2 regions of the Chloroflexus aurantiacus J-10-fl genome follow, and region 2 is predicted to be linked to the other one. Evidence: riboswitches for the same ligand, from Rfam matches in the RefSeq annotation. Region 2 holds a riboswitch; the other holds the start of a gene.
The links. Region 2 has a riboswitch for cobalamin ahead of CAUR_RS01600 (ABC transporter substrate-binding protein). Riboswitches for the same ligand answer to the same signal wherever they lie in the genome.
Positions count from the first base shown of each region.

Region 1 (15,850 bases), 2.2 Mb from region 2:
GATCTCTCCCTCCAGCCGAAAATGCGGCCCCGCCGGTAAGAGTAGCGTGCGGTCTTCGCGACGGACACTGACATTTTCCACGATAATTGCCCGCAAGAGCCAGATTGCCATCTCTTCACTTTCACAGACCAGACCGATCCAGCCAGGGGCGGTGTCGGTCGTTACCGGCAGATCGGTGACCATCGTCAATGCCCGGCGGAGTTCGGCAATGACACGGGCGTAGCCTGCCGGGTCGGCCTGGATCGTTGCCGGATCGACCGGCTCAAGCAGCGTTCCCCGGTGGGGCGGGCCACCGGCCAGTGCCAGCTCGCAGAAGGGATTGTCAGGATCATCACCGCCCCAGATACGATCCCACGCGACCTGCCCATGTTCGTCAAAGACAAGCGGGGCGGCAGTCATCGGCGCTGCGCTCACTGCCCGGCCACCACGGTAGCGAGGCGGGAGGATGTTCGTCATACTGCCAGATGCTTCGCCGCGTAAGCCGTGTTCGTGATCGCTGGTCTGGGGGCGCCCGAAGTCGGCGGTAAACCCTGGAAAGAGCCGTCGATATTTACAAACGTCACAGTTGGCCGCCGACTGACCATTCATGGCTTCCTGTACCCGTTGCATGATGGCGGCAAGGACACCTTCGTGCAGACCAAGGTGTTCGGTCACAACGAAGTCGTGATCGGGATATGTTTGGCGGGCCGCAGCGACCTGAGCAATGATCCGTCGCAGAATGCGTCCGGTGAAGAGCAGATACGGGATCACGATGATGCGACGCGCACCTAGCGCGATGCAGGCATCGAGCGTTTGCGGTACTCGCGGTGTAGTAATGCTGTAAAAGCCATAAGTGACGTGAGCATAGCCACGACCTTCCCACAGCAAACGTGCCATGCGGGCAACATCAGCGTTACTGTCGGGGTCACTGCTGCCGCGCCCGATCAGGGCCAGGGCGGTTTCGGCACGTGGTACAGGTGGGGCGGCTGCTTCTGCCGTTGCCAGACGGTCGGCCAGTGCTTTGAGCAGTGAATACTGCACACCGAGTGGCGTACCGTATTGAATGGTAAGTTCCGGCCAGCGCAGGCGCGCCTGCTGAAGTGCAACAGGAATATCATTTTTCTGATGGCCGGCTGCGCCTAGGAGCAGCGGTATCGCGATCAAACGTTGATACCCGGCACGCGCGCACTCGTCAATCGCCTGCCCAATCGGAGGATCGGCCAGTTCGAGAAAGCATGGCTGCACTGGGAGATCGAGCCGCTCTTGCAGCATGCCGGCCAGTTGGCGATACTCGGCCAGACCATCACTGTCATCAGTGCCGTGCCCGATCAGTAAGATTGCTGTTCTGGTCATCGTCGTGGTCTCCGTTCATTACGCTGTAGATGGTGTACACGTCGGCTGGCTTCCTCCCTTCACTTTACCCCCCAGCCCCTGCTCCGCTTCTGTCGGGGGAGTGGTGACGGACGTGCTCCGTATGCATCCCGCCCACCTTGCTTCCGCCCCCCTCCTAACCTCCCCCCGCTGGGGGGAGGAATTGAAGGTAATTCCTCCGTCCCCAGCGGGGGCGGGCTGGGATGGGGGTGTTCCCTTCCTCTCGCTCCCCAGACCCCCACTCCACTTCTGTCGGGGGAGTGGTGAGGGGTGAGGGCATCCTCCCGCCCCCAGCGGGCTATGCATTACCCACATGTCACGCTGCGTTAGGTCGGGCTGCAAGCGCTCCCTGTGGAGGCATTCCATCCACCGTCGGCAGGGTCTGGCCATGACCGCTGGTACGCAGGCACGAACCTGGTGTAACAATACGTCTACGCGCAGGGATCGCATGCATGCCTGACCGACTCGATGACCATCACGAATACATCCACCATCCTCGTGACCAGCAGGGTCAACGGTATGCCACGAGCCGAATCGTGAGTACGGCTGGCGCGGCAGCATGGCTGCCGCACGCCAAACTGCGCGACACGCGCATGACGAGCGGATACGGCAATCAATCCAGCACGCGCCGGCACGGCTTGAGCAGCGAACTGCCCCGGGCCAGTCGCTCAAACCAGCACCAATAGCGATCATACCCGCTGATACGCACGTGGTTGACACCAGTTGTGGGTAATGTATAGCGGGGAGGGCAGACGTGTGAGCCAGGGCTTCCTGATAGGGTATACGTTGGGTTCGTTCATCTGTCCTGGCCGTTTGTGAATGCCGCCAGGGGTGGGAGCTTGCGCCTGGCTCCTCCCTCCAGCAATGGTACCGGCACCATGCGCGCCGGAGGCGCGCGTTCCCAGCTCCCGGCTGGGGATCACGCCCGTCATCACGCCCCCGACCCGCTCCGGCACGCGGGCAAGGCAGTATGCGAGGTATGGGTAATGCATAGCCCCCAGCGGGGGCGGGTTGGGGTGGGGGTGTTCCCTTCCTCTCGCTCCCCAGACCCTCGCTCCTCTCCCCTAGGGGAGGAGCGGGGGAGTGGTGACGGACATGCTCCATAATGGTTCCCGTTCGCATCAATTCCGCCCCCCTCCTAACCTCCCCCCGCTGGGGGGAGGAATTGAAGGTGATTCCCTCGCTGGGGGGAGGAATTGAAGGTAATTCCCCCGCCCCCAGCGGGGGCGGGCTGGGGTGGGGGGTTCCCTTCCTCTCGCTCCCCAGACCCCCACTCCTCTCCCCTAGGGCGAGGAGCAGGGGAGTGGTGACGGACATGCTCCATAATGGTTCCCATTCGCATCAATTCCGCCCCCCTCCTAACCTCCCCCCGCTGGGGGGAGGAATTGAAGGTGATTCCCTCGCTGGGGGGAGGAGTTGTGGGTAAGATTGCCGGCATCCCGTCACCCCCTTAGCGTGGCATCTGGGTGCAGAGGCGCGGCACGCCGTATCCCTGCACCGGTAAGTATGCCGATCCACAGTCCACTCACCACTATCGCCATTGCTACCTGCACGATACGGCGCGCTTGCCCAATCATCGCCGCATCAGGAATACAGCTCCCATCACCCAGGGCGTAGTGATCGCGTTTGGTGAGGACGGTATCCAGCGCACCGGCCATAGCAGCCATCGGCCAGCCGGCATTCGGCGAAGCAGTGTGCCGGGCGTCACGCAGGGCGGTCTGCCAGGCGTGCCACCCCCGTCCGTTGATCAGGTGGGTAGCCAGCGCAAGTAGCAGTGCGGTCAGGCGGGCCGGTACCAGGTTGAAGGCATCGTCGCAGCGGGCAGCAATTTTGCCCAGATACTCGTAGCGCTCTGTGCGATACCCCCACATCGCATCGGCGGTGTTGGTCAGGCGGTAGATAGCCAGGGCGGGCAGACCACCCACCAGAAAGGCCAACAGAGGAGCGATGATGCTGTCACTCAGATTTTCGGCCAGCGACTCGATGGCTGCACCGGCCACTTCAGCCGCACTAAGGTCGGCGGTTGGCCGACTGACGAGGTGCCAGCCAAGCAGATGACGCGCTTCTGCAAGATTGCCCGTTCGCAACGCCTGTTCCACCCCGGCAACTGCTCGATCAAGTCCCCGGTAGGCCAGAAGCAGGGAAACGCATGCCCCCTGCACCAGCAGATGACGCGGCAGGCGGGAAGCCACTCTCCCCACCAGCCACCAGCCCCCGTATAGCCACCCACCACCCCAGGCCAGGCGGGCCAACGGTGTCGCTGGTGCTAATCGTTCCCCCCATTTCAACCAATGCCCCATCAGGCTCACCGGATGAAGCTGGTTGGGCGGATCACCCAACGCGAAGTCGAGCACCAGGGCCAGGAGGGCAATCGCGCAACGCCGACGTAGCTCTTCACCAATCATCATGCCAGTCCTCTGCCGGTGCAATCAGGTGACGCAGGGTCTCATCAGCAAACACACGCGCCGGCGTTCCCACGGCTGCCACGCTACCCGCATCCAAAACTATCACCAAATCGGCCCAGCGGCGGGCAAGCGCCAGATCGTGCGTCGCCAGTACGACCGTCTTGCCCTGCGCAGCCAGTCGATCAAATACCTGTACGATCTGTCGGCGTGCCCAGCGATCTAATCCTGATGTTGCCTCATCAACCAGCAGATACTGTGGTCGCATGGCCAATACGCCGGCAAGTGCCACTCGTGCTTTCTGCCCCCCACTCAACGCATGGGTGGGTCGGTCGAGCAGATCGCTCACATCACACAACGCAGCCGCTTCGTGGACGGCGCGCCGGGCTTCGGCAGGGCTAAGACCAAGATTGAGTGGCCCAAAACTGATGTCTTGCCAGACACTGGCACTGAAGAGTTGTTCATCAGGTGATTGCATGACCAGGCCAACATGCCGGCGCAGGTGCCGCAATCCCGAACGTGAGTAGCTGATCGGCGTGTCGCCCAGGCGAATCTGCCCTTCTTGGGGGCGCAAGATGCCGGCGGCCAGCAAGAGCAGCGTACTTTTGCCGGCGCCGTTGCGCCCCAGGACAGCAATCCGCCGACCGGGGTCAATCGAGAGCGATACCCGGTGAAGTGCCGGTGTCGGGTTACCGGTGAAGCGGTACGATACCGCTGCAAACGTCAGCGCTGCTGTCATGACCACCACCTTGCCAGAAAGAGGCTAACGAAGATCAGGATACCGATCAGCCAGAGGGTTTGTTCAGTCCGGTACGATAGTGGTAGTACGCGCACATCGCCATCGAAGCCACGCCCGATCAGAGCTTGTTCGAGCGCCTGACTCCGCTGGTAGGCGATGACAAACAAGCGACTGCCGATCAGCGCTGAACTGCGCAGTGTTGACTGCCACGAGGTATAGCCAAGGCGTGCAGTTTGCGCAGTGACCATCTGTTCAAGAGTGTCGAGGAGCACAAAAATCGCCCGATAACTCAGCATCATAACTTCAACCAGGAGTGCTGGCACGCGCAACCGATGCATCAGCTCGATCAGATCGACGAGCGGTGTCGTTAAGACCAGAAAGTTGAGAGCGGCGGTACACCCCAGTGCCCGACTAAACACCTGGAGCGCGAGAGGGAGCGCTGCGTGATGAAAGCCTATCCACAACGGCCCCAACCGGAGTGCCGCTTCTGATGCTTCAAAACCGACGCTCACCGCGATACCGACAACCGAGAGAACGAGAAAGACGCTCTCGGTTGTCAGTACAGCAATCACGACGTGCAAAGGTATTCGCGCATAGCCGGCCATGATCCCAACCATCCAGACCGTGGCAATCCAACCGACCAGTGGGCGATCCAGCAGCAAGCAAAGCAGGATCGTTGCCAGAGCGATCCCGCTCTTCTGAGCCGGATCAACATTGCGTAGCCGGTTGCTAAACGCATAGCGATCAATCACCCGTAGCATGTCACCGATCCGGGCGTCGCCGGCGGCCATGGTGCCAGCCGAAGAAAAAGCCGATGAAGCCTGCTCCTAACCCGGCCTGCAACGCAAACAAGAGGCTTTCGGTTTCGCTACCCGGTGGCTCGAACAGCGGAGCAAACCATGGTTCGTAGTCGGGATTGATTTCGACAATCGCCACTTCGGCAGCGGCGTCGGCGCCACCAAACTCCGTATCGCGGATCAGCAAGATCGGTGTGATTGCAAGACCGATGACAATCAGCGAGAGCACGATCATCACCGGCCACGACAACGGTTTGGGCGTCATCATGAACGTACCCCTTTCATTGCAAGGGCTTGCAGTTCGGATGCAGCCGTCGTTTGCAGCGCATTCATAATCAACACCGTGAGAATACCTTCGCTTATCGCCAGCGGAATCTGGGTAATGGCAAAGATGGTGCCGAATTTGATGAACGAAGCAACGATCCCACCCACCGGATCGGGGTGCGCCAGCGCCAGTTGCAGCGAGGTCACGACGTAGGTTGAGAGATTTGCCAGCGCTGCCGCCAGGAATACCGTCAACCAGAATGGAAGGCGTCCGCTCAGGCCACGCCAGATCAGCCAGGCGACCCATGGCCCGACAACGGCCATGCTGAACGCATTGGCACCGAGCGTGGTCAGACCGCCGTGGGCGATTAATAGCGCCTGGAACAGTAAAACAATTGAACCGAGCACACTCATCACCCACGGCCCGAACAGGATGGCTCCCAGGCCGGTACCGGTGGGGTGGCTGCTTGATCCGGTGACACTGGGTAACTTCAGTGCGCTAAGCACAAAGGTGAACGCAGCCGCAAAACCGAGCAGTAAGCGCAATTCGGGCTTGTCGTTCACGATAGCGCGCAGGCGGCGAAAGCCAATGATCCAGAATGGGATGACGACGGCGAACCAGAAGAGCGCCCACAGAGGCGGTAAGAACCCCTCCATAATGTGCATCGCGTAAGCTGGTCGAGCCTCGAATACGATCAGGATGGCTGCGCCGAGACTGATGAGAAGCCAACGGTGTTTCATAGCAGTGCTCCTTGCTTCAGACCTTCTCAGACACACCGGCTTCAGCGAAGGTGGCCATTTCGTCGAGAATCTTGCAGGCCGCCTGACAGATCGACATCGCCAGCACAGCACCGGTACCCTCACCGAGCCGCATGTTGAGGTCGAGCAAGGGTTGGAGATCGAGGTGCGAAAAGACCGCCGCATGTCCACGCTCAACCGAACGGTGACCGGCGATCATGTAGGCAGTGGCTGCCGGTGCCAGCGTTGCCGCGATCAACGCTGCCGCGCCGGCGATGAAGCCGTCGATGACCACCGGCACCCGCCGGGCCGCCGCCCCTAGAATCACGCCGGCCAGGCCGCCGATCTCGAGGCCACCCACCTTCGCCAGCACATCAAGCCCGTCGTCTGGATTGGGCTGGTGGCGATGCAACGCCTGTTCGATAACAGCTATCTTTCGCGCCAGCCCACTGTCATCAATGCCGGTGCCGCGTCCGGTGACCTCACTCGCCGGGCGGCGGGTGATGGCAGCAACCACCGCACTGGCAGCGGTGGTGTTGGCGATGCCCATCTCGCCGGTCGCCAGCAGATCAACGCCGCTATCGATAGCCTGGTTCGCGCAGGCAATCCCAACGGCAATGGCTTGCCGGGCGGTTTCGTGGCTCATCGCCGGTTCCTGGCTGAAATCGGCAGTGCCATACGCCAGCTTGCGACTGACCAGGTCGGGATGTGGAGGCAGATCGGTCGCTACGCCAATATCAACGACGATTACCCGTGCTCCGACATGGCGGGCCAGGACGTTGATCGCCGCCCCACCGCGCAGAAAGTTCAAGACCATCTGGGGCGTGACCTCAGCCGGAAATGCGCTCACACCCTGGCGGGCTACGCCGTGATCGGCAGCCATCACGATGACTGCCGGATTGGTCAGGCGTGGCCGTTCACGACCGGTAATACCCGCGATACGGATTGATAGCTCTTCCAATCGCCCCAGCGATCCTGCCGGTTTGGTGAGCATGTCTTGCCGACGGCGTGCAGCCGTCGCTGCCCGATCATCGAGGGGGCCGATCTGGTTGATGGTGCTTTGTACCAGGTCCATCTTCCTCTCCTTCCTCTACGCTCTGTACCCTACCCTTCGCGATCAATGTCGCGAGGAGCTGAAAACCCTTCACGTAACTCCTCCCCCTGTGCCAGAACCTCGGCGATAGCGGCCTGCGCTTCAGGTGAAGGATGGCGCCACATGCCCCGCCCGATGGCCTCGTTGAGCCGCTCGGCGATTGCCTGGAGCGCCCACGGATTTACTTCGTGTAACCACTGCTGAATCTCAGGGTCGCGGATGTAATGGGTCGTCACCTGCTCGTACATCCAATCTGCCAGCACCTGGGCTGTGGCGTCATAGCCGAAGAGATAATCGACCGTTGCCGCCAGCTCCAGGCCGCCTTTGTACCCGTGCCGGCGCATACTGGCCAGCCACTTTGGATTGATGACCCGCGCCCGGAAGACGCGGCGCGCCTCTTCGCGCAGATCGCGCGTGCGCGGGCGAGCCGGATCGCTACTGTCGCCAAAGTAGCGGGCCGGATTACGCCCACTGAGCGCACGGATGGCCGCGATCATGCCACCGTGGAACTGAAAATAGTCATCGCTATCGAAAATGTCGTGTTCGCGCGTGTCCTGATTTTTGGTCGCAACCTGGACGGTGCTGAGTGCAGCAGCAAAGGCCGTTTCAGCCGGTACTCCCTGTTCGGTTGCCGTGTACGCATATCCGCCCCATCGCAGATACACCCTGGCCAAATCGGCGTCATTCGTCCAGTTTTGCCCGTCAATTAAGGGCAACATACCTGCGCCATAGCTACCCGGTGGACTACCAAAGATGCGATAGCGAGCCTCGCGTTGGGCCGTTTCCTGATCGGTACCGCCATTGACCAGCGCCTGTGCGGTCAGGTAGGCATGCTTGCGGGGAAAATTCAGTTCGAGCGGTTCATCGAGGTCGATGACCGTTTGGATCGCCTGATCGAGCAGCTCGATCAGATGCGGGAAGGCATCACGGAAGAAACCGCTAATCCGGCAGACAACATCAATACGTGGCCGGCCCAATTCCGTCAGTGGAATGACTTCAAAACCGATTACCCGACGATTTTCGCGTTGCCAGCGCGGACGCACTCCCAGCAGCGCCATAACCTGCGCCACGTCGTCACCGGCAGTGCGGATCAGGCTGGTACCCCAGATACTGATACCGACGCTTTCCGGCAGCGTACCGTATTCCCGCTGATAACGGCGCAGCAGGTCATTCGCCAGTCCCAGCCCGGTCTCCCAGGCTGCCATTGCCGGTACGCTTCGCGGATCGAGACTGTAGAAGTTGCGTCCCGTGGGCAAGACGTGCGCCATACCGCGTGTCGGAGCGCCGCTCGGCCCTGGTGGAACGAAGCGCCCGGCCAGTGCCGCCAGCAGATGATCGATCTCATCAATTGCACTCTGCCGCAGGCGGGGGATAATCCAATCGCAGGCGTATTGCAGTGCTGTCGCAACCGCAGTGGTATCACGACACGCCGGCAGCACCTGTTCGATTACTGACGTGATCATCGCCGCTTGCCAGTGCTCTGCCTGAAGCCGCCGCAGCAGATCGCGACAGAGCGTTTCGATATGGGCAATCACATCGGCATTCGTCAAAAAGTGATCGTCACCATTGCGCCGTTGTCCCGGTGTGTTCTGGAGTGCATACCAATCGACACCGAGTGCGGTGGCGACAGACGCCGGCAGTGCCGGTGCGTGCAGGTTGGGTAATCGCAAGAGGTGGTAAACCAGATCAACAAGCTGATCACCCTCCGGCAGCGTGCCGAGAATGTGCAGACCGTCGCGAATCTGTGCTCCGGTCAGTTCACACAAATACCCTTCAATATCCTCAAGCAGATGCGCTACCTCGCGCCCCTCCAACTCGGCCAGCACGGTAGGCGTACCATCTTCCAGCACGCTGCCGTCCCATTCATGACGGTGATCGCCGTGGTCGGCCTGGAGAATGTAGCGCAAGTCGTCGGCCAGTTGGCTGCGTTGCAACACATCCCAGATTTGGCGTTGCAACAGCGGGAGCTTCGTTGGATCAAGCCGTTCCATGCGGTAATACTCATCGACCAGGTGCGCCAGTTCGGCCAGGTCACCATACGCGCCGGCACTCGTCATCGGTGGCGTGAGATGGTCGATGATTACCGCATGCGCTCGCCGTTTGGCCTGTGTCCCCTCGCCGGGATCGTTGATGATAAACGGATAGATCAGAGGCATATCGCCCAGGAAGGGATCGGGGAAGCAGGTGGCACTCAAGCCAACCCCCTTACCGGGCAGCCATTCGAGCGTACCGTGTTTGCCGAGATGGATGATGGCATCGGCCTGCCACACATCACGCAACCAGCGGTAGAGCGCGTAGTAGTTGTGAGGCGGTGGTAAATCGGGGCGATGGTAAATGGCGTTTGGATCCATATCGTATCCACGTGGTGGTTGCAGGGCGACAAAGCAGTTGCCAAACTCCAACCCCGCCAGCGCCAGCTCCCCGCGATGAACATACGCACGACCCGGTGGCGGTCCCCATTGGCGCGTCATCGCCTCTTGTAACGACAATGGTAATTCGGCAAACCAGCGTTGATAGGTCGTGCTGGGAATGCGATACGCCTGTGCCAACTGCTCAGTCGTCAGCCAGGTCTCGTCGTATGAGCAGCGAGCAATCAAATCGGCAATTAGACGGTCACCATGCTCCGGCAGGCCAGCAACGGAATAGCCGGCATCTTGCAACGCAGCAAACAGACGCATCAGCGAGGCAGGTGCATCAAGACCAACTGCATTTCCAATCCGCTGCGCTTTGGCACTGCTGTTAGTCAAGATGATAGCGATCCGCTTCTGTGCATTCGGTTTGTGCCGAAGTTGACTCAATCGCCAGACCAGTCCGGCCAGTCGTTCAATTCGTTCAGGGTCAGGCAGCGACCGCGCAGCCGCTTCACCTTCTTGCGCCTTAAACGCTATCGGTACGCTGATGATTCGTCCATCAAGCTCCGGCAGGGCGACATTCATCGCGGTATCGAGCGGCCCCAGACCACGCCCGTCCCGTTGCCAGGCTTCCCGGCTGCTACTGCTGAGGAGGGCCTGTATCACCGGCACGTCGAGACGGGTAAAGGGATGCGGATCATCATCGCCAAGCGCAAAACTCAGGGTAGAGATGATCACATCCACCGTCCCCGCCTGTTCGATCAAAGCCAGCCCAATCGGGATACCTTCCGCATTGATCGCTTTCAGAGATTGGGTATAGACAGCGCGCACCCGCAGGCCACGGGACTGCAACCCATTGATCAGCGCGTCCACGAATCCGGTATTCCCGCTCAGCAAATGTGCCCGGTAGAAGAGCAGACCGACGACCGGCCCATCGTTGGCGGGTGATACAGGGTTCGCCGTTTGTCTGACTCTGCCCCGGCGCGATGGTTGGGGTGGGGTGTATATACCGTGGAGTGGTAGTTCAACAGGCGGATCGTAGCCCCAACCACTCACCAGCAGGTGATCGCTCAGACATTGCAAACCATTGGCGAGATTCACGGCGCCGCCCGCCTGAAAATAGGCACTTACCAGCATGGCCAGAGGCACACCAACCGTCGAGCGAGCCATGAGATCGGGATCAAGCTGCTCAACTGCCGGCAGACAGAGTAGGAACCCATCGGTGGTTGCCGCCCACTGCTGCAAGCGCTCCAAACCATATGTAAACGAAGCTGCACTATGGAGCCGCACCAACACAATGGCTGCCGCCGGCAAATGCTGTTCAAGCAAGCGGTCAATCGCTGCCGGCTCGGTCAGGCGGCCAATATGCGCCATGCGTACCGGTGCAAACCCATCGGGAAGCAACGTCAACGCCTGCTCAAGCGCCAGCAGATCGGTATCTGCCTGACTCAACACGAGAATGCCATTACCGGCCACCGTCGGAATCCGTTCGGTGGCAACCATCGGCGCAGTAACACCGTCCCAACTAAAACCATTAAAGACGTGAGGGATCAATGCCGGTGGCAGGGCTGCTGATTGGCCGGTATTCAGCAGTTCTTCAATGAAATCATACAGGATCGGGATCAATGCCGGATCGTTGAGCGAGTGAAACCAATACGGACGGCCATCAAACAGCAAGAGGGCAACATTCGCCAGCGGGCATGGCCCCAGACACCCGCCTTGACTGAGATGCACCCGATTACGCAGGCGTCGTCGCTCCCATTCTTCGTGGTAGAGATCGGTCAATACCGGAGCAAACCCGCGTTCGGTGTGACCACAACAACATCCGGTTGCACAGACAATCAACATCCCGCGTCGTGCGCCGGCATTTACCATCCGCCCATCAAGGCGCTGCACCATATTGCGCTTGAGTTGTTCAGCCATCGTTCTGCTCGCTCAATACTCAATACCCGGTTGCGCCCGAATCCCCTGATCACGGAACGGATGCTTCACCTCCCGCATTTCAGTCACCAGGTCAGCGTATTCAATCAGCTCGGCGGGTGCGTAACGACCAGTAATGATCAGGTGCAGCATCGGCGGTTTATTTGCGCGCAGCCATGCCACCACCTCAGTGGCAGGTACCCAGCCGTAGTGCATCACATACGTAAACTCATCGAGGAGAAAGACATCGTAATTGCCACTGATAATCTGCGTTTTAGCGACCTCCCAACCGTGTACTGCTCGTGCCTGCGTCTCATCAAGATCGCGACTCGTCCAGGTAAACCCATCGCCGAGCGGGGTCAGGGTAATTCCCATCCGTTCAAGCGCGCGTAATTCACCGAATTTCGCCTGCTCGTGCTTGATAAACTGCACACCACCGACACGCATATTGCGCCCCCAGGCGCGCAACAAGACACCGAGCGCGGCAGTAGTTTTTCCTTTACCATTGCCGGTATTAACAATCACCAGGCCCTTCGGTGTATGACTGGCGCGCACTGCTTTACGACGGGCTTCAGCTTCTGGCGACGAACCCGGCCCAACCGGTGTGGTTGTCTCATCAGACACGGCAGTCTCCTTCTGTTGACATATAAACAAAAACCCCGACCTTCTCGGGTCGGGGTAATGAAACGACAACACTGCAAGTACAAAGCATGCAGGTCTCGTTCATCCTCCTTGGCTCGAGAAGGGCTGAACGAACAACACATCGCGGCAGGCGTCCTGACTTCCGGCCTGAAACAGCCGGTTACAGTTGCGGCACAGTGCTGGACTTTCACCAGCTTCCTTCCACCTTTACGCCCTGGCATCCGGGCCAACGGGTCACCGCGACGATCTACGAACTTGGCAGAGTGCAACAGTGGTCTGATTATAGCACAGGTTGAGGCGGGAATGTGTGTTGCATTGGAGGTTTTGTTACCAACAACATCTCTGCATATTGGTTGCCCACACCAACGCAGAACCTTAGTAGGGTATGCAACATCCCACATCACTCGTTAGCCATACAACCAGGGCATGTTCATACTCGTGCAGAAGTGTCACTACGGTTTGTAGTTTGAACTACCACATGCCGCTTCCAACATCATGGCATATCACAACCGATTTGCATTCATAGAACGTATTACGACCTGTTCTCCTATCCGGAGAACCTTCATACACAAATGTAAAAGGGACGATACCCTGATCGTCCCTGCGCTCAATCAGGTTAGGGTATTGAAGTCACCTATCGTTGCTTCGCATTCAGGGTAAAGTGCATATTTACGGTGCAACTACGCGAATTGTTCCTTTCATGCCAGCCGTATAATGCCCTTCGATGCCACACACAAACTGGTAAACACCAGGCTCACTTGGGGCGGTAAAGGCAACACTCATCTGCTGACCGGGTTCTACCTCTTGTTCCCAATAAATATTCTCTTCATCTTCATCTCCAAAACTTTCGCCAACTGTGGTTCCCAGCTTCATGATAACAAATTCATGGTGGACAGCGCCATTATTGGTTAAATTGAGCGTAATTTGTTGGCCTGCCGGGATATCAATCTCATTTGGCTCATATTGATAATCAACCATCGTTACATCAATATTGGTTGAATAACTGTTCCTGCGTCCACAGGCTGTCATGGGGATGATGGATGCAATGATAACTAATAGGAGCAGACCGATTTTCTTCATAAGGCATCTCCTTTCTGGGATTGTGAAAGAGGGAATACTTGACTAACCTTCAATGTCACTGTTGATTACAAGATATTGAAGGGTGGATCAAGTAAATGTTTGATTAAACGAATATCTGTTCGTTATGAATAATATAACCGCATGATTGTCTTGTCAAGGTTGGTCTTTTTTTTGTTATAAGCATTTATTAGCAATGAGCTGTTTACTAAACCTTAAACTTACATGCAGTAATGCAGAAGTGAAATGTAGCTTCACAACAATGTAAAGTTGCTGAAGATATTTTTCCTTCGTTTAACTCAAAATTGCCAGACTTGCACATATCGCGAATGTTGCATATTCGATAGGAGCCATCGATATATTCGATGGATGACGTGCAACTGTTGCCTGCGGTCTACCGGTTCACGAATGTGATAAGGTTATCCACTATAGCCTGACTTTCGGGGTATTACTTTCGAGGTATTAAATGTCGTGGTTGGTGATCTTAAAGGTGGTAAGATGTCGATAGAATCAGCACCGCTCTCTAATCCCATTGTGATAGCAAGTGCTAAGGTGTAGCGGAGGTTGAGAGGTGTGATACTGCGGCCAGGGTGTAACCAGGTGGAAGGTTGCTAAAACTTATTTCATAAAAGCTGTGCTGTCGTGCTCTCAGACGGTCGCCCAGGCGCATGAATGCTTGCCAATCGCCAACGCTATTATATCCTGCTCCCAGGCTGCCGGTGTGGCAGCGAGGATGGCTAACGACTATCTTCGGTGCCATCACGCGCTGGATTAGTTGCCTTACCCGCTCGTCATGCACGCAAGGCAATCCCATCCAGCGCGTGATTGCTGCATGGAAGCGCGAAATAGTTTCTCCTCCCTACCACAACATTAGCCACCGGCCATCGCTCCAACGACCAGAAATGGTTCAGCACCGCTGATAACTTCATCAGGCAGCGGTATATCGGGCGATAGGTGTGAGAGATCTTGACCACACGCGAAAAAGCGGATGAAAGGTCGCCGTTGTTTCGTTACGTGATCGCGAATAGTACCACGTAGCGCTGGATACGTGCGTTCCAGCGCATCCAATAGCGAACGCTGGGTTACTGGCCCGGTAACCTCAATCTGTATTTCGCGGTCAATACGGGCCAGATTGCTCAGATGGTAAGGCAGTATGATGCGGATCATGGGATAACCTGCACTTCGACCGAGAGAACCGGCGGTAAATGGCTTGCCAGTGGTGTCCAGTGCTCACCGTCGTCGGCAGATGCGTAGATTTGTCCGCCGGTTGTACCGAAATAGACTCCGCACGGATCTAATGTGTCAACTGTCAGTGCCTGCCGGAGCACATTGACGTAGCAGTGGCTTTGCGGTAGACCTGTGCTTAGTGCCTGCCAGTGATACCGTTCACCATCGCGGTGACCCCGATAGACACGAAGTGCACCTTCAGGGGGAAAGTGTTCTGAGTCGCTTTTAATAGGGACGACAAAGACGGTGTCCGGCTCGTGGGCATGCACTGCAATAGGAAAACCAAAGTCACTGGGAAGATCGTTGCTAATTTCATACCACCACTCACCGGCATTATCGCTACGCATGACATCCCAGTGTTTTTGCATGAATATGACATCAGGACGTGAAGGATGTAACGCCAGACTGTGAACACAATGCCCCACTTCTGCGGTAGCATCCGGCAATTCGCCTGGCGAGGCCAATCCACGGTTAATCGCTTGCCAGGTCTGTCCGCCATCATCACTACGGAACGCGCCGGCAGCCGAGATGGCAACAAAGATACGATCAGGATTGTGTGGATCGAGCAGAATAGTGTGCAGACAAAGACCTCCAGCACCCGGTTGCCAGAGATGGCCCTTTACTGAACGTAAGCCGGCTAATTCCTGCCAGCTCTGGCCGCCATCAGTTGATCGAAAGAGCGCTGCATCCTCTACACCTGCGTAGACGGTGTCCGGATCGGTGAGCGATGGTTCTAAACGCCAGACACGCTGGAATTGCCAGGGATGCTGACTGCCATCATACCATTGATGAGTGCCCGGAACACCTTCGTAGCGAAACTCGTTGTTCATCGGATGCCAGGTCTGACCTCCATCATCAGAGCGTTGGATAAGTTGTCCGAACCAGCCGTTTGATTGGGAAGCGTATATGCGGTTATGATCAACCGGTGAGCCTTTGAGATGAAATACTTCCCATCCGGCAAAATACGGGCCGTTGATTTGCCATTGGCTGCGTTTTTCATCCGTGGTCAAGATGAAGGCTCCTTTGCGGGTACCGACCAGCAGGCGTACTGTGCTCATTGTTTTTCCTGTCTTTCGTTCTTCCTGTACCGGGTAACTCCGGCATTCGTAGCGAACCCTCTCGCGTGCAGATGTTCCGAAAATAACCCAATCCCGCTCAACACCGGTGCGGCGCGCATAGGTGACACGTTCACCTCAAACACCCTTTCGATGGTGGCGCTGCCGTTCTGTGCCAGACCGTGCGCCGATTGC
Region 1 covers NC_010175.1:3,428,759-3,444,608, forward strand. Annotated here, with positions in the region: gene CAUR_RS13505 (sirohydrochlorin chelatase) at 1-1,332, opposite strand, end outside; gene CAUR_RS21245 (hypothetical protein) at 1,803-2,036, shown strand; gene cbiB (adenosylcobinamide-phosphate synthase CbiB) at 2,793-3,758, opposite strand; gene CAUR_RS13520 (energy-coupling factor ABC transporter ATP-binding protein) at 3,745-4,491, opposite strand; gene cbiQ (cobalt ECF transporter T component CbiQ) at 4,488-5,282, opposite strand; gene CAUR_RS13530 (energy-coupling factor ABC transporter substrate-binding protein) at 5,254-5,556, opposite strand; gene CAUR_RS13535 (energy-coupling factor ABC transporter permease) at 5,553-6,293, opposite strand; gene cobT (nicotinate-nucleotide--dimethylbenzimidazole phosphoribosyltransferase) at 6,310-7,365, opposite strand; gene cobN (cobaltochelatase subunit CobN) at 7,395-11,657, opposite strand; gene cobO (cob(I)yrinic acid a,c-diamide adenosyltransferase) at 11,670-12,278, opposite strand; cobalamin riboswitch at 12,405-12,553, opposite strand; gene CAUR_RS13555 (cupredoxin domain-containing protein) at 12,966-13,376, opposite strand; gene CAUR_RS13560 (MoaD/ThiS family protein) at 14,244-14,540, opposite strand; gene CAUR_RS13565 (beta propeller repeat protein) at 14,537-15,658, opposite strand.
Region 1: another riboswitch for cobalamin. It lies ahead of cobO (cob(I)yrinic acid a,c-diamide adenosyltransferase); the one in region 2 lies ahead of CAUR_RS01600 (ABC transporter substrate-binding protein).

Region 2 (15,850 bases):
TGTAGCGCTCTGGTTCGATGGTCCCTCGCCGATTCCATTGTTAGTTCGCGCATTGGGACTACAGATTCGCCCCGATCCGACCACAACTACCGATCTGAATATTCGGAATGGACGGGCATTTATTAGTCTGGAGCAACTATCCATGGCTGATGGCGATATGATCTTCCTTCTGCAAACCGCAGACGTTGAAGGTGAGGCAAGTGCGGTTGCAGAAATGATGGATCATCCGCTTTGGCAACAACTACCGGCAGTGCAGGCCCAACGGGTGGTTGAGCTGGATCGGATCGGTTTTCCGGGTTTGCGCGGCCAACGAGTATTACTGACGATGTTGGAAGAGATTCTCGCCTCTGGCACGTAAGGAGAAGTCATGTGTCGTAAACTTACGATCCTGGCGCGCGACAGCGCCACTCGCATTGTTGCGCAATGTGAACATGGGACAATTCATCTCTATTGGACGCGAGCAGCGCTCTTTTTACATCCAGCCGAGCTGATGCCCTTGCTCGCGCTCGTTCAATGCTGGAAGCCAGAGTTCGATGAGGCACGAAGCGAACCCTTTTTGATCATCCGGCAACCCGATGGCTCATTGCATCTCTGGTATCACGAGATTGGTGTGTGTCTGAGTCAAAGCGATCTGTACGATCTGGCTGCTCTGCTCTGGCATGCCGCAGCCCGCTTGAAACTACTCAGCCCTGATTCATCGCCACCACCGAGGCATCCACTCGAACCGAGTCGACCGGTGACGTGTGTGCTCCCGCGTCCCGAATGGCGGAATTGATGTCGGTAGGAGGCGAAAGGTTTGGCTGGTGACAAATGCTCTATTATTCTGGATGGTGGTTGTAATCTAAAACATGGCCAGGAACAAAGCATTACTATATATCTGCTCACGTGGTCAGTTGTGAGTCTACCGTGTTATTATGGAGAGCGGAAATTCTGCTTCCGCTCTCATTGTTCACATAAACAGGTCAGCTGTCCTGTCTGTCAATTTTTGAGATGTGTTCTAGCCATGGAACATTGTCCTACCACTTCGGTCCTTAGGATCGGGTGGCAAGCCTAAGTAGCGTTGGCGTAAATCATCCCACAATTCCAGTCGTGACCAGTCTGGTTCCCGACGAAATTTCATCTCGTCGGTAAGAAAGGGATTGGGTAGAAAGATATAAATCTGGTTTTCACCTTTGCCGTTAAATAACCGTATGCCCCAGCTACCAACCGTTCCATCCGGGTTGAGCCTGCGGTAAAACTCAGCCCTCCCTGTACGACGATGCCGGGCAAGTTCGGGATCAACTGGCCGTGTCTTACTCCCCTTATGTTCGCCAATGCATAGATGGAAATGCCAGACCCCGAAGTCAACTGTCAGGTACCCATCGAGCATACCGATGCGCTGAGGTGGCTGGGTTACTTTAATCTCAAACACCGCGCCCTGAATCAGTGGTCCAAAATGGATTTTATCCCAATGATCACGAAAAAGTTCTGTCATCAGTGCGGTGAGAGCTGCCTCATCTGGTTGCAGCGGAAAGATTTCCAGGGTTCCATTACCCGGTTCTTCAACGATGAAAGATTGGTTCGTGGTCGTCATCGCTTGTCTCCTGTGACTGATAAGGGTAGGGCATCCCGCGTAAAAACGTAACCAGATCACGCAGAGAATGGAAGTTTTTCACCGTCTGCCGGTTTAATTGCATAAGCCAGAGAGGGTTTTGCTCATTGCCGTGAATAGTGATATGCAGTGCTGCTGTATCATCTGCCTGGTTGCATTGATAACCGGCTCGCTCCAGTGCATGCATTGTCCATTTGTAGATCAGACCATCACCGAGCAGTACGGCGTGGCGTGATGGCGGTTCGTGCAGCCGAAACTGGCCATGAAAGCGGTCAAATACAAGATTGTTACCGGCGAAAGCCTTCTCAAACGCTCCACTCAGCACGAGATCCTCTGGCGCACCGGCCTGTATCTTGCCGTCAGGTGTCATCAACCAGAGCAGATCAGCAGTTCGTATGGCAAGATCAAGATCGTGGATAGAAAGGATGACAGCTTGCCTCATTTCATGGGCCAATCGGCGGAGTAAACGCATCATCTCGATCCGGCGCGGGAGATCGAGAAAGGCCATTGGTTCATCGAGCACCATCACATGCGGTTCCTGAGCTAAGGCACGCGCTACCATTACTCGCTGTCGCTCACCATCACTCAATTCGTGAACGAAGCGACCGGCCAGTTGTTCTGCCTGTACGGCGCTGAGTGCCCTCTGGATAACCTCTTCATCATGTGGTGTCAGTTTCCCGATCCAGTTCGTATACGGATAACGTCCTAGTGCAACCAGATGGTACACCGAGAGCTGACCCACTTCAATTCGTTCGGTGAGTACGACACTGACACGGCGAGCAATATCTCGTGGTTTGAGAGTAGCGATGTCAATACCATCGAGCAGGACCCGTCCGGCTAGCGGTGCTTGCATACCGATCAGTGTGCGCAAGAGGGTTGACTTACCAATACCGTTTGGTCCTAACAGGCAGACGACGTCACCTTCATTGAGGGTCAGGTTGAGTTGATCTGCAACCACTCGTGCCTCTCCACGCCGATTGGCATAGCCAATACGGAGATGTTCGGTAACCAGAATGGAGCGGCTCATAACCCAAAAACTCCTCGATACCGTTGCAGAACGACCCACATAACGATGGGTGCACCGAAGAGTGCGTTGATGGCATTGAGCGGTAAGACGATACTATAGCCTGGCACCTGGGCGATCAAATCACCAAGCAGGGCGATTGTTGCTCCAATCCACATACAGGCAGGGAGCAGAATACGATGATCGGCGGTGCGGAATAGTGCTCGACAGAGATGAGGAATGGCAATGCCGAGAAATGCAATTGGGCCACAGAATGCGGTGATTGTACCAGCGAGGACAGAACTGCTCAGGACAATACCACATCTCGCCAGTTGAATATCCATACCCATACTGCGTGCGTATGCCTCGCCTAGCAGCAGGGCGTTAAGTACTTTTGTCAGGAGTAATGCCAGTATTAACCCTATTCCGATGGTCGGTGCCAGTACCTGCATCTGGCTCCATGTTACCCCACCAAAGTTGCCAAAGCTCCAGGCGATGTAGGCCTGAATACGCTCAGCGATACTGAAGTACAGCAGGAGACTGACCACAGCACTGGTTACATAGCCTATCATCAGACCCAGGATAAGTAAGGTGATGCTACTCCGCACTCGTTGAGCGAGGGTGAGAATAATCATCATAACCATACCGGCGCCGAGACTGGCGGCAACTACCAGGCTCACGTTACCGAGTAGGCCGGCAACTGCGAGGAGTGCTGTGTTTGCCGCACCAACACTCAGTACAACGATGGCTACTCCCAGACTGGCACCTGAACTAATGCCGAGAACGAACGGATCGGCCAGAGGGTTGCGAAACAGGGTCTGCATCTGCAAGCCGCTAACACCAAGCGCAGCACCGGCCAGCGCGGCGGTCAGTGCTTTGGGAAGACGAAAATCATAAATGATTGTGACCCAGGATTTCCGTTCGGCCTCCTGGTACAAGAGAATACTCAACACCTGTTCGGGTGGGATAGATACCGATCCTAAACTAAGACTCAGCAAAAAGATGCATAGCGTCACGCCAACCATTGCCAGTAGAACCAACGGTTGCAAGCCTGGCCGTGGCCATCGTGTAGATTGTATCGCTGCTGAGAGTGTTTTTGTCATGCTCATCTCTCTATTCTTACTCACTGCTCATGCAACTGGTGGAAGATATGCTCAACTACCGGTCTGTTTTGCACCAGATGCTCACGCACGATGCGTTCGAGAACGGTTTTATCAACGTGATGGTACCAAATGCCTTCCGGGTAGATCACAACGATGGGGCCAGCGGAGCAGACTCCCAAACAGGGTGTCGTGCCCCGCTTTACCCGGCACGGATTGTGATAATTCCCCAAAGGCCCTAATAGTTGCGCCAATTGTGCATATAGTTGTGGAGCCGTGCCTTCTGGATCACAATAGCGTCCAGTACAGATAAAGATGTGGCGCACATATGGGTTCATTTGGGGTTTCGACATCGTTCACCTCTACGGTGTCAGTTGCTGATAGAAGAAGAGTTCGTGATCCGGCAAGAGTTCTGGGTGGAAAATCTTGATCAAATCTGCCAGGATCAGATGTGGATTCGTTACACCGGTCTCCCAATAATCGTTGCCACCATTCTCGTTTAATCGTTTATTGTTGTTGAAGACCGCGCCATTCTGGAAGGCAGCAAACTGTGTAAATCGTTCATCCATTTGTTGCAGTTCGCTCAGGCTCTTGGCACTACCGGGGTTCAGCCAGAAGGATGCATTCTGAGCACGCTCGAAGACCTCTTCAAAGCTTAATTGCTGACTTCCACTCGAAGTGTCATCAGCCCAGAGGTAGTTTGCCCCGGCATCGGCCAGCAGTTGCGCAACATAACTCTTTCCACCGGGCATATACCACGTGCCGCGGAATGGGGCATTCGCAAAGACGGTGGGTTTTTCAGCTACGGCACGGGCTTTAGCTGCGATGTCGCGGTAGCGTTGGGCAATGGCGGTATACAGTTCGTTTGCTTTCGCTTCCTGGTTGAAAAATGCAGCGGTGAACTTGATCCATTCAGCGCGCCCAAGTGGTGAGCCTTCCATGTATTCACTGTTTAAAACAACATTCAGACCGGCTTCCAGGAGTTTGGGGTGAGCGTCGTACTCGGGATTGCCAACCCCATATGTCATAATCAGATCTGGTTCGAGATCGAGTGCCTGTTCAACATTGACCTGACCGCCACTGCCAATTTCTACCAGTTCTCCAGCGTCGATCTTCTTGCGCACTGCTTCGTTGTTGATGTACAGAAAACTATCGACACCTATCAGCTTATCGAGCACACCTAGCCCGTCGAGGTGTGGAAGTTGCGTTGTAGACATTGCAATCACGCGCTGCACTGGAATTTCAATGATCAGTGCATTGTCGCTAGCTGGTGGTGGTGGAGTACCGCATTGCACCAGTATGTATTGGAACTGGGTGTCGGCGTTTCGCCATGGGTTGAGAACCGTAATCACTTTGTAGTGGTTGAAGTACTCGATTGTCCAACCGGTTGCATCGCTGAGCGTAACCTTTTCTGGAAAATAGTCAATCTCCGGATCAAACTCGCTTACACACTCATCGGTCAGATTTGCGGTCGGTGGTTCAAGCACTGCTACTGTTGGGGCGACTGTTGGTACAACGGTCGGTATAGCGGTTGCAGTAGGGGCTGTCATTGCTGCTGTCGAGTTCGTTGGGACAGCGGTTAAGGTGGGGGAACTGGTTTGCTGATTGCCACATGCAACGAGCAGATGGATAAGGACAAGTGCCAGGATGCGGAATAGGAAACGACGCATGACTCTCCTCCATAACAAGACAACAATTGTCTCTAAGAGAACACAAAGACATGCCGACAGCAGGTAATACTGTTGGCTACGACACGCGACAGACGGCTTTGATGGATGGTCAGATTATGTTGTTGGTGTGTAATGTGGGATCCCGGGCAAGCCAGGTGAGCAGTTGTCACTACTCATAAAATAACTCCAGTCTCTTCCGAGAGCTGGAGTAACACATCTTGCCCGCATAAGTATAAGTAAAGCGGGGTACATGTTCTCCTCCTTAGCTCGAGAAGGGCCGAACATCATCACATCGCGGCAGGCGTCCTGGCTTCCGGCTTTCTAACCGGTTACAGTTGCGGCACAGCGCTGGACTTGCACCAGCTTCCACCTTTACGCCCTGGCATCCGGGCCAACGGGTCACCGCGACGATATGAACTTGTCGAACACGCCTCACATCATAGCAGACAAGAGGCGATAATGCAAGGTGGTGTTGAGGATAACGCAAATGTGATTGAATGCGGAAGCAAGATATTGAGGCACTATGACAAAAGCCCCCTTTCGCCTGTAGCGAAAGGGGGCAATTAACAGCTTATTCTGACCTGATCAACACTGCTAAACCCTGTTCACTTCATTATCGTTTTCTCTTAATCCCTTAGCTACGCACGCTCCTACTCACCACCCGTTGTTCCCGTCGGTTGTTCGCTGTTCGGGGGTGTTGGTTGAGCGGTTGGTGTTTCACCGAGCATACCATCGGTTGGAATGCTCAACATTGTCAGCAAGCCGTTGTCACCACTCACCAGACGGGGGAGGATGCCGTCCCAACGTTCGATGAAGCGCAATTGGAGCAGTTGCGGGCTAACGACTTCACCGAGCAACCGCAGCGACTCGGCTTCGGCGCGGGCAATTTCCAGGCGCGCTTTGGCTTCGGCTTCGGCGCGCGCTACCTGCTGCTGCGCCTCGATCCGTGCCCGCTCAAGTTCGCGTGCGGCGCGCAGGGCATCTTGTTCGGCGACCTGCTTGGCTTCGATGGCACGGGCAAATTCAGGGCTGAAATTGAAGTCGGTGATTGAAACACTCTCGACAATCACACCGCGTGGGGTCAGCCGTTCACTCAAGATGTTCAGGATCAAGTCCGACACTTCGGGTCGGCGAGTGATCAGCTCTTCGGCAGTGAAGCGAGCAGTTGCAGCCTTGAGCGCCTCCTGAATGGCTGGATCAACAACCCGGCGCTCGTAATCTACACCGATCTCGCGCACCAGTCGATCAACCTGCGAGGCGTCAGGACGATAGTTGATGACAACCTGGGTAGTTACGGTCTGAAGGTCACGCGAGGCAGCACTTGAGTTCGACTCGTAGCGTTGAGTACGAACTTCAACCACTGTGACCGAGGTGATGAAAGGAGTGCGGAAATGCAGTCCTTCGTCAAGCACGCCGGTAATCTCGCCGAACGTCTTCAACACACCGCGGGTACCGGCTTCAATGGTGGTTACTGAGTTGCTGACAACAAAGATGGCAATCATGATCAGCAGCACAATCCCGACCGCTGCTGACATTGACCATCCGCGCATGGTTGAGGTAGGAAATGGTTGACGATTCTGATTCATCGTTTTGCTCCTTCTATATATCACCTGACATTGATTACAAAACCGTTGATTGACAGGCTAAATATCTCTATAATGGCAGTATACCTGATTCGGATGGTACATGAGTGGGGATGAATTCCACATCTTCGCCCTGTCAATCAGCTCTCTAACACATTATTAGCACCTCGTTGACCGGTGACTAACATCGATCCATCATAATACTGAAGCAGAAGTGATAGGGACGGTTCTACGTCCGCATTGAGGTGAGGCTATGACCGAGCTTGGACGCTGGTTGATCGGTGCTGGTGTCATTTTGGTTGTGATCGGGCTGGTCGTGCTGGCTGCCGGTCGTTTGCCCTGGTTGGGTCGCCTTCCCGGTGACATCCTGATCGAGCGTGATAATCTGACGATTTTCATCCCGCTTGGCACGATGCTGGTGGTGAGTCTGATATTGACTGTCATCGCCAATCTGATTGCCCGCTGGTGGCGATGATAGTCGGAAAGGAAGCGCTTATGATTGATCGGGAAGCAGTGCAGCAGATACGGGCTGATCTGGGAGCATTGCAGCCGCCGGTCCTGTCGTTGTACGTCGAGGTTGATCCAACCCGGCCCGAAAATGAGCGGCGCGCCTGGGTGTTGCGCGCACGTAATGCAGTGAAAGCCCTGGCAGTGCCGGCTGAGGTTGAACAAGTGGTACTTGCAGCTCTTGAGGCGGAGATTGCTCCGGAGGCGCGCACGCTGGCCCTGTTCGCTGCCGCGCCTGCGACCGAGCGCAAGAGCGCAACCGTCGCGGTGACGAAGGTGCCACTCCATATCACGCTGCCTTTAATCGACATAACAAACGGAAAAGTAGAGGCGCGTTGGGGCGAACCGTACATTGCGCCTCTGATTTACGCGCTCGATCAATACGAGCGTACCGCGGTGGTCTGGTTGCGCGGTGAAGGCTGGCGTTTCTTCGAGGTCTTTCTGGGTGAGATTGTTGAGCATACCGACGTGTTCCGGAGCGTTGAAGCCGATCTCTGGCAGCAGGTCACCGAGTTTGACCCCCGCCGACTGCGGGATGATCTACGGGCACAGGCGATGGGCAATCGTGATCGGTTTGCCCGGCGCATGGAGAACATTGCAGCGCGCTATCTGCAACGGCTGGCCGAACTCACCGAACGCGCACTTGATCATTTCCGCATTCGCCGACTGGTTCTGCTCGGTCGCGAAGAGGCAACCAAACAGTTTGCCGATCTGTTACCGCGTTCCGTTCGGCAGATGGTTATTGCGCATGTAGCCGATTTACCGCATCCCGATGCGTCACCAGCCCATGTGCTGGCAAAGGTGCTGCCGGCGCTAGAGCAGGTCGAGCAGAGCCACGAACAGGCATTGCTGGAACAGGTAACGCGCCAGCCCGGTGTATGGGGGATTGATCCAACGCTCAATGCGTTGCAAGAGGGCAGGTTGAGCGTGCTGATTGCGCCATGGCAGCTCGATGCTCAGGTCTGGATGGCGTCTAATGGGTTGCTGGCCGGGAGTCGTGAACAGATTGCGACCCTGGTTCCCGATGGCGAAGCACAGCCGGTTGCATTGCGTGATGTCCTGGTTGATGCATGTGCCGCGTTTGCGACGCGGCTGGAATTTGTGTCCGGCCCTGCCCAGGATCACCTGTCACGCGATTTCGGCGGTCTGGCCGGATTGTTGCGCTGGTAAGTTGCCGGCTCACTCTCCCGGTGTGGTGTAGTGGGCATTATTGCTGCCCGCTACACCTGATTGCCGGTGTTACCCTATCATCACAACATCATCGCACGGTGATGAGAAGACTATGGAATTCAAAGATTACTATGCCATCTTAGGACTTAGCCCGGATGCCGATGAGCAGGCCATCAAACAAGCCTATCGCAAACTGGCCCGTCAATATCATCCTGACGTTAATCCGGGCGATAAGAAGGCCGAAGAGCGGTTCAAAGAGATAAATGAGGCGTATCAGGCGCTGAGCGACCCCGAACGGCGGCGCAAGTACGATGAATTGCGTTCGTATTATCAGCGCTGGCAACGCAGCGGCGGTCGCGGCGATTTCAATTGGAGCCAGTGGCAGGCTGCACCTGGCCAACAGGTCTATACCTACAATGTCTCGCCGGAAGACCTTGAGGACCTGTTTGGTGCCGACAGCCCGTTCTCTGATTTCTTCAGTTCAATTTTCGGTCAGCCCCAGTTCCGGCGTGCGAGTCGGGCGGCCCGTGGACGCGATCTTGAGGCGCCGGTAACCGTTTCGCTCGAAGAGGCCTTCTCAGGCACAACCCGCTCGCTGCAGGTCGGTGACCGCCGGATCGAAGCCCGCATCCCGCGTGGTGTGCGCACAGGTACCCGCGTGCGGTTGAGTGGTCAGGGGGCACCCGGTATTGGCGGCGGGCCGGACGGCGATCTCTATCTGGTCGTTGAGGTGGCGCCGCATCCGCAATTCGAGCGTGACGGTGACGATCTGACGACGACCATTGCGGTCGATGCCTTCACTGCGGCGGTAGGTGGCGAAGTGCGGGTGCCAACGATTGACGGTTCGGTGACGCTGAAGATACCGCCCCGCACGCAGGCAGATCGTGTGTTCCGTCTGCGTGGCAAAGGGATGCCGCGCCTGGAGAATCCCGCCGAGCGCGGTGATCTCTTTGCCCGCGTGAAGCTGGTGTTGCCGGAGCCGTTGAGTGACGCGGAGCTGGCTACGTTGCGTGAACTGGTGCGAAAACGCCAGCGCTAGGGAGAGATGCACCACAGAGGCACCGAGAGTACAGAGAGTGATAGCGGATAATCAGGTGGCAACTGAGGTTATACATATCCTCTGTGTCTCTGTGGTGAGAAATGCACCACATTAGAACTACATCATTGCGAGGTGATTATGGAGCGTCAATCTGGACGCGGTCGCTGGATCGTTCTTTTTATCGAGCTGGCCCTGCTTGTCGTAATTGCCGGCGCTTTTGTCTGGACAGCATTCACCGGCAATCGTCCGGCGACCATTGTCGTTGCCCCGTCTCCCACGCCGGTTGTATTGCCGGCGCCGACGGTCGTGCCGCTCACCGCTACCGATCTGGAAGCGCAGATCGCTGCCGTCTACCGCGAAGCTGGTGTCAGTGTGGTGAATATTACCAGTCGCTCAATCAGTTACGATTTCTTCTTCAACCCGGTACCACGGCAGGGTAGTGGTTCGGGCTTTTTCTACGATGACCAGGGACATATCGTTACCAACTATCACGTGATCGCCGATGCTGACGAACTACAGGTGACGCTGGCCGATGGTCAGACGGTGCCGGCCCGGATTGTTGGCAGCGATCCGTCGAACGATCTGGCCGTGATCAAGGTTGATCTGCCGACAGCGACAATTCGTCCGCTGCCAATTGGCGACTCAACCCAGGTCTATGTTGGTCAATTTGTGCTGGCTATCGGTAATCCGTTCGGATTGGAGCGTACCCTGACCTTTGGTATCGTCAGTGCTTTGGGCCGAGTGATTGAGAGTCCCAACCAGCGCTTTATCGGCGAAGTGATTCAATCCGATGTCGCGATCAACCCCGGTAACTCCGGTGGCCCGCTGCTCGATCTCTCCGGTCGGGTGATCGGTGTTAACTCGGCGATTCTCAGTCCGAGCGGGGCAAATGCCGGGATCGGTTTTGCCATCTCGTCTCGGACTGTCCAGCGGGTTGTTCCCGTCCTGATCCGTGAGGGACGCTATCCGCATCCGTCACTGGGTGTGCGTGTGATCGAGTTAACCCCACAGCGGGCCAGTCTGTTCGAGCGAGCCGGTATGCAGTTGCCGGTAACGCAGGGGTTGCTGATCGCAGAGTTGATCACGAACGGGCCGGCGGCCCAGGCTGGATTACGCGGCCCTGATCGCCTCGTGCGGGTAGGTAATTTAAACCTGCCGGTCGGCGGCGATGTCATCGTTGCCGTCAATGATCGGCCCATCACGACCAGTCAAGACCTGCTCGTCTATCTTGAGACCGAGACACAGGTAGGCGAAACGGTGCAGGTCAAGATCATTCGTGATGGTCGTGAGCAGGTGGTGCCGGTAACGCTGGCTGAATTGCAATTCTAAGCTAAGGAGACACCGCCTATGCTTGTGCGACGGATGAGTTTAGAGGAGCTGGCTGTAGCAGTTGGTCTGCCGGTACCGGTCTTGCAATACCTGACCGACATGGGGTACATTCATCCCGTTCCCGAATTACCGGCAGCCGAGTTTGCTGAGTTACGCCTGATCCGCCGCCTGATCAATGATCTGGAAGTGCCTTCAGAGGCGGTTGACATCATTTTGCACATGCGCCGACGAATGCTGGAGATGCAGCGTGAAATTGCCCGGTTACGGGCAGAACTGGCTTATCGGCGTGCGTTTGAACACAGTCGCAACTGGATCGATGCTGAGTGGTACGAGTAGCGTCCTCAAGCGAACACCGTGACGTCTGGTGGGGCAAAGTGCCGGCTCGTGAGGGAGTGTTGCAGTGTGGGGGTTAGGCTGGTCATATAGCATATTAGATCACAAACAGGAGGTGCGTTATGCCCATCTATTCAATAGATTTTCGGCCTTTTGATTATCTGACCGCCGAATTATCGGCGCTCTGGTGGTTTTACCTGTCGCAGGGACTTGCCCTGATCGCGCTCGGTGTGGCGGTGATTATCTGGCCGGAGCTGCTGGCCTTCCTCGCCGCAGCTTTTTTCATCGCGATTGGGATTGTCTTGCTGGTGTTGGGTTGGCGGGTACGACAGGTCAAACGTCGTTATGAACTGTTCAAGCGCTCGTTTATCATCGAGGCGTAATAGAAAAGGACGTGAGCAATGAGTGATTCTTCGTACATTCGTATTCTGCGTACCCGACTGCCTTACGTCCAGTTCGATACGCGACCCTGGACGCCACCGCTCAACGTGTTCGAGACCGACCGGGAGATGATTCTGGTCATTGAGCTGGCCGGGGTTGATCCGGCGACCTTACAGATCGAAGCCTATCCCGAACTGGTCAGGATCGCCGGTGCCCGGCAGCTCACGCTGCCGACCGGTCTGCGTCGTCTGCACCGGATGGAGATTGCGGCCGGTGTGTTTCAAATTGAGGTGCCATTTGAACGATTGATCGATCCCGAACAGACCAGTGCTCGCTCGGTGCATGGGTTGCTTGAGATTCGCCTGCCCTTTGCCGGACGTACACTACGCCAGGTCGTTATTCCAGTGCTGGAGGGAGAACAATCGTGAATGATCCAAACCCAATGCAACGTCCGCCTATGCCGGAGATACCGGATGTCTTGCCGGTATTGCCGATTAACAACGCGATCCTGTTCCCCGGCATGTTTTTGCCGCTGGTGGTGAGTGGTGAAGCCTGGGTACGGCTGGTTGACGAGGCAGCACTCTCTACCAAGATCATCGGCGTCTTCCGCCGCATTCAGTCCGGCGCCGAGTTTGAGCCGGAGATGCTGGCCCAGACCGGCACGGCAGCCTTAATTGTGCGGATGATGCGCCTGCCCCAGGGTGGCGTGCAACTGTTGTTGCAAGGGCAGGCCCGGATCAAGGTGCAGCGGTGGGTGACCGTCAAGCCATATCCCCAGGCGCACGTTACGGTCGCTCTCGATCCAGTTGATGTTTCGATGGAGACCACCGGCCTGGCGCGAGCGGTACTGGCAGGTTTCCAGCAGATCGTTGAGCAAAGTCCGAATTTGCCCGATGAACTGGCGATTGCCGCCGCGAACGCTCCCCATCCGGGCATGCTGGCCGATCTGATCGCGGCCAACCTGAATCTGAATCTCGACGATCAGCAAAAGGTTCTCGACACGTTTGATGTGCATGAGCGGCTGCAACTGGTGTTGCGTCTGCTTGAGCGTGAGCGCGAAATCCTGTTAATTGGCCGCAAAGCCCAGGAAGAGGTCTCGAAGAACCAGCGCGAATACGTGTTACGGCAACAGCTCGAGGCAATCAAGCGCGAGCTAGGCGAAACCGATGATCATGCCGCTGAAATTGCCGAGTTGCGGCGGCGCATCGAAGAGGCCAATCTACCGGCTGAAGCCCGTCAGGAAGCAGAGCGCGAGCTGTTGCGCCTTGAACGGATGCCCCCTGGCGCAGCCGAATACACCGTTGCCCGCACCTACCTCGACTGGCTGCTCGATCTGCCGTGGCACACCAGCACCGAGGACAATCTCGATATTACCCAGGCCCGCCAGGTACTTGATGAAGACCACTACGATCTCGAACGCATCAAAGAGCGGATTATCGAGTATCTGGCGGTACGCAAATTACGCCGGGAAGAAGGTGCTGACAACGAGGCGCGTGGTCCGATCCTCTGCTTCGTCGGTCCGCCCGGCGTGGGCAAGACGAGTCTGGGCGCGTCAATTGCCCGGGCGTTAGGGCGTAAGTTTGTCCGGGTTGCCCTCGGTGGTGTACGCGATGAGGCCGAAATTCGTGGTCATCGTCGCACTTACATCGGTGCCCTGCCCGGTCGGATTATCCAGGGGCTGAGTCGGGCCAAGAGTAACAATCCGGTGCTGCTGCTCGATGAGGTGGATAAGCTCAGCATCGGCTTTCAGGGCGATCCGGCAGCGGCACTACTCGAAGTGCTCGATCCTGAACAGAATGTCGCGTTCGTTGATCGTTACCTGGATGTACCGTTTGATCTGAGTAAAGTACTCTTTGTTTGTACGGCCAACCGGGCTGATACCATCCCGCCGGCGTTGCTCGACCGGATGGAACTGCTGGAACTTGCCGGTTACACCGAACAAGAAAAGCTGGAAATAGCCCGTCGCTATCTCATCCCGCGCCAGCGCCGTGAACAGGGCATGACAAATCGCGGGCCAGAGTTGACCACAGCCGCCTTGCAGCGTCTCATTCGCGAATACACGCATGAAGCCGGCGTTCGTGATCTGGAACGGCGGATTGGGGCGATCTATCGCAAGATGGCGACCCGTCTGGCCTCGGAACAGACGCTACCCGATCAGGTTGATGCGGCTGATCTCGACGACCTGCTAGGGCCGCCGCGCTTCCGCAGCGAGACCATCCTCGGCGACAATGAAGTGGGGGTGGTTACCGGGCTGGCCTGGACACCGACCGGCGGTGACGTGCTCTTCGTTGAGGTGAGTGTCATTCCGGGCAATGGTCAGCTCATCCTGACCGGTCAATTGGGTGATGTGATGAAAGAATCGGCGCGGGCCGCCCTGACCTACGCCCGTTCGCGCGCATCCGCTCTGGGTATCGATCCAGAGGTCTTCCAGAAGAGTGACATTCACATTCACGTGCCGGCCGGTGCTGTGCCGAAAGATGGCCCATCGGCAGGCATCACCATCGCCAGTGCGCTCATCTCGGCGCTGACCAGACGCGAAGTTGACAAACGGATCGCGATGACCGGTGAAGTAACCCTCCGTGGCAAGGTATTGCCTATCGGCGGTGTCAAAGAAAAACTACTTGCCGCGCAGCGGGCCGGTGTGCGCAAAGTTCTGCTCCCTACCGAAAACGAGATCGACCTTCGCGACGTACCTGCCGAAACGAAGGAGCAGTTGGAGATTGTGCTGGTCAAGCATATGGACGAGGTACTGCACGAACTGGGTCTGGAAATTGCCCCGCAACCGGTGAGTGAGTAATCGAGCGACACGCTAGTGGATTGGCGTCGGCGTAGGGGCGACGCATGCGTCGCCCCTACACCTGTCATCGAATTTGATATGATGTCCAGCCTGAAGCCCGTGTTACCGGGGAACGACTCTGTATTACCGGCCACGTCATACCATCCGGCAAACGGCTGTATCTCCTGTGTGAGCAATCTGCCAGGTCAGATGCAGTCACGATAATCGCTTAAGATGTGGCTTACCCGATACACGATAGGGGGAGCAGCCAGTTCCTATGGGCGTGCTACGTCACGCCTCATGGTAGCAACCCAGGTTATGCCCATTCTCTGTGTCCTCCGTGTCTCTGTGGTGACAAAGGTAGCAACTTGAGTTGAAAGATAGGTTCTGCGCATGCGTGTTCGTCTCCTGGTGCTAATAATGTTGCTCTCGCTGACAGCCTGTACCGCAGCGACACCAGTGCCGTCGCCTACAGCCATTCCTCGCCTACCCACAGTCACACCCGAACCATTGTCGCAAAGCACACCGACTCCACGCATCATTCGCCTGAGCGAATCTCCTTTACCCGTCTTCACCCCAACACCAATCCCAACGCCGGTTATCTCTGCGGACGGCATCACCACCGCCAGTATGGCGCAGCTTGGCATCAGTGCCGAACCGTATGCGATCCTGGGCGATCCCAACGCACCGGTGACCATCATCGAATTTACTGATTTTGGCTGTACCTTCTGCCGTCGCCACCACGTGCTCACCTTCCCTGCCTTGCGGGAAGAATTCATTTCCAGCGGCCAGGTCTTCTACGTGGTCAGACAGCTCCCGGTCACCAGCCCGCATGGTGATCAGGCGGCGTTGGCTGCGCTATGTGCCGGCGAACAGGGCAAATACTGGGAGATGCACGACCAGCTCTTCGCCGCCGGCGATGCCTGGTACAGCGATGCTACCACTGCCCGCAGGCGGATCATCGCGCTAGCGACCGATCTCGGTCTGGATAGCGCCGTGTTGCAACGCTGTATGGAACATCCGGCGACCCAGGCGACGCTGGCCCGCCACGTGAGCGAAGCGCATGCCTTACGGGTGTTCGGTACGCCGACCTTTTTCATCAACAATCAGCTCTTTGCCGGTGCCCAACCGATTGCACGCTGGCGTGATGTGTTGGAGGGAGGAGGGAGGAGATAGGAGATAGAAGATAGAAGGTAGAAAGTAGAAGATAGGATAGATAGAGGAGAAAGGGGAGAGGGGAGTGAGGGCATCTCCCTCAACATATCTACCTGATACTCTCTCCTCACTCCTAATGCCTATTTCCTATCCCCTAATGCCTATCTCCTAATACCTAATGCCTATCTCCTATCCCCTAATGCCTATCTCCTA
Region 2 covers NC_010175.1:391,227-407,076, reverse strand. Annotated here, with positions in the region: gene CAUR_RS01630 (ABC transporter substrate-binding protein) at 1-358, shown strand, start outside; gene CAUR_RS01625 (hypothetical protein) at 368-775, shown strand; gene CAUR_RS01620 (DUF7676 family protein) at 998-1,573, opposite strand; gene CAUR_RS01615 (ABC transporter ATP-binding protein) at 1,542-2,618, opposite strand; gene CAUR_RS01610 (iron ABC transporter permease) at 2,615-3,697, opposite strand; gene CAUR_RS01600 (ABC transporter substrate-binding protein) at 4,057-5,364, opposite strand; cobalamin riboswitch at 5,644-5,786, opposite strand; gene CAUR_RS01595 (prohibitin family protein) at 6,015-6,950, opposite strand; gene CAUR_RS01590 (DUF2905 domain-containing protein) at 7,201-7,422, shown strand; gene CAUR_RS01585 (VLRF1 family aeRF1-type release factor) at 7,443-8,624, shown strand; gene CAUR_RS01580 (DnaJ C-terminal domain-containing protein) at 8,737-9,663, shown strand; gene CAUR_RS01575 (S1C family serine protease) at 9,802-10,992, shown strand; gene CAUR_RS01570 (chaperone modulator CbpM) at 11,011-11,328, shown strand; gene CAUR_RS01565 (hypothetical protein) at 11,448-11,708, shown strand; gene CAUR_RS01560 (Hsp20/alpha crystallin family protein) at 11,727-12,134, shown strand; gene lon (endopeptidase La) at 12,131-14,503, shown strand; gene CAUR_RS01550 (thioredoxin domain-containing protein) at 14,876-15,658, shown strand.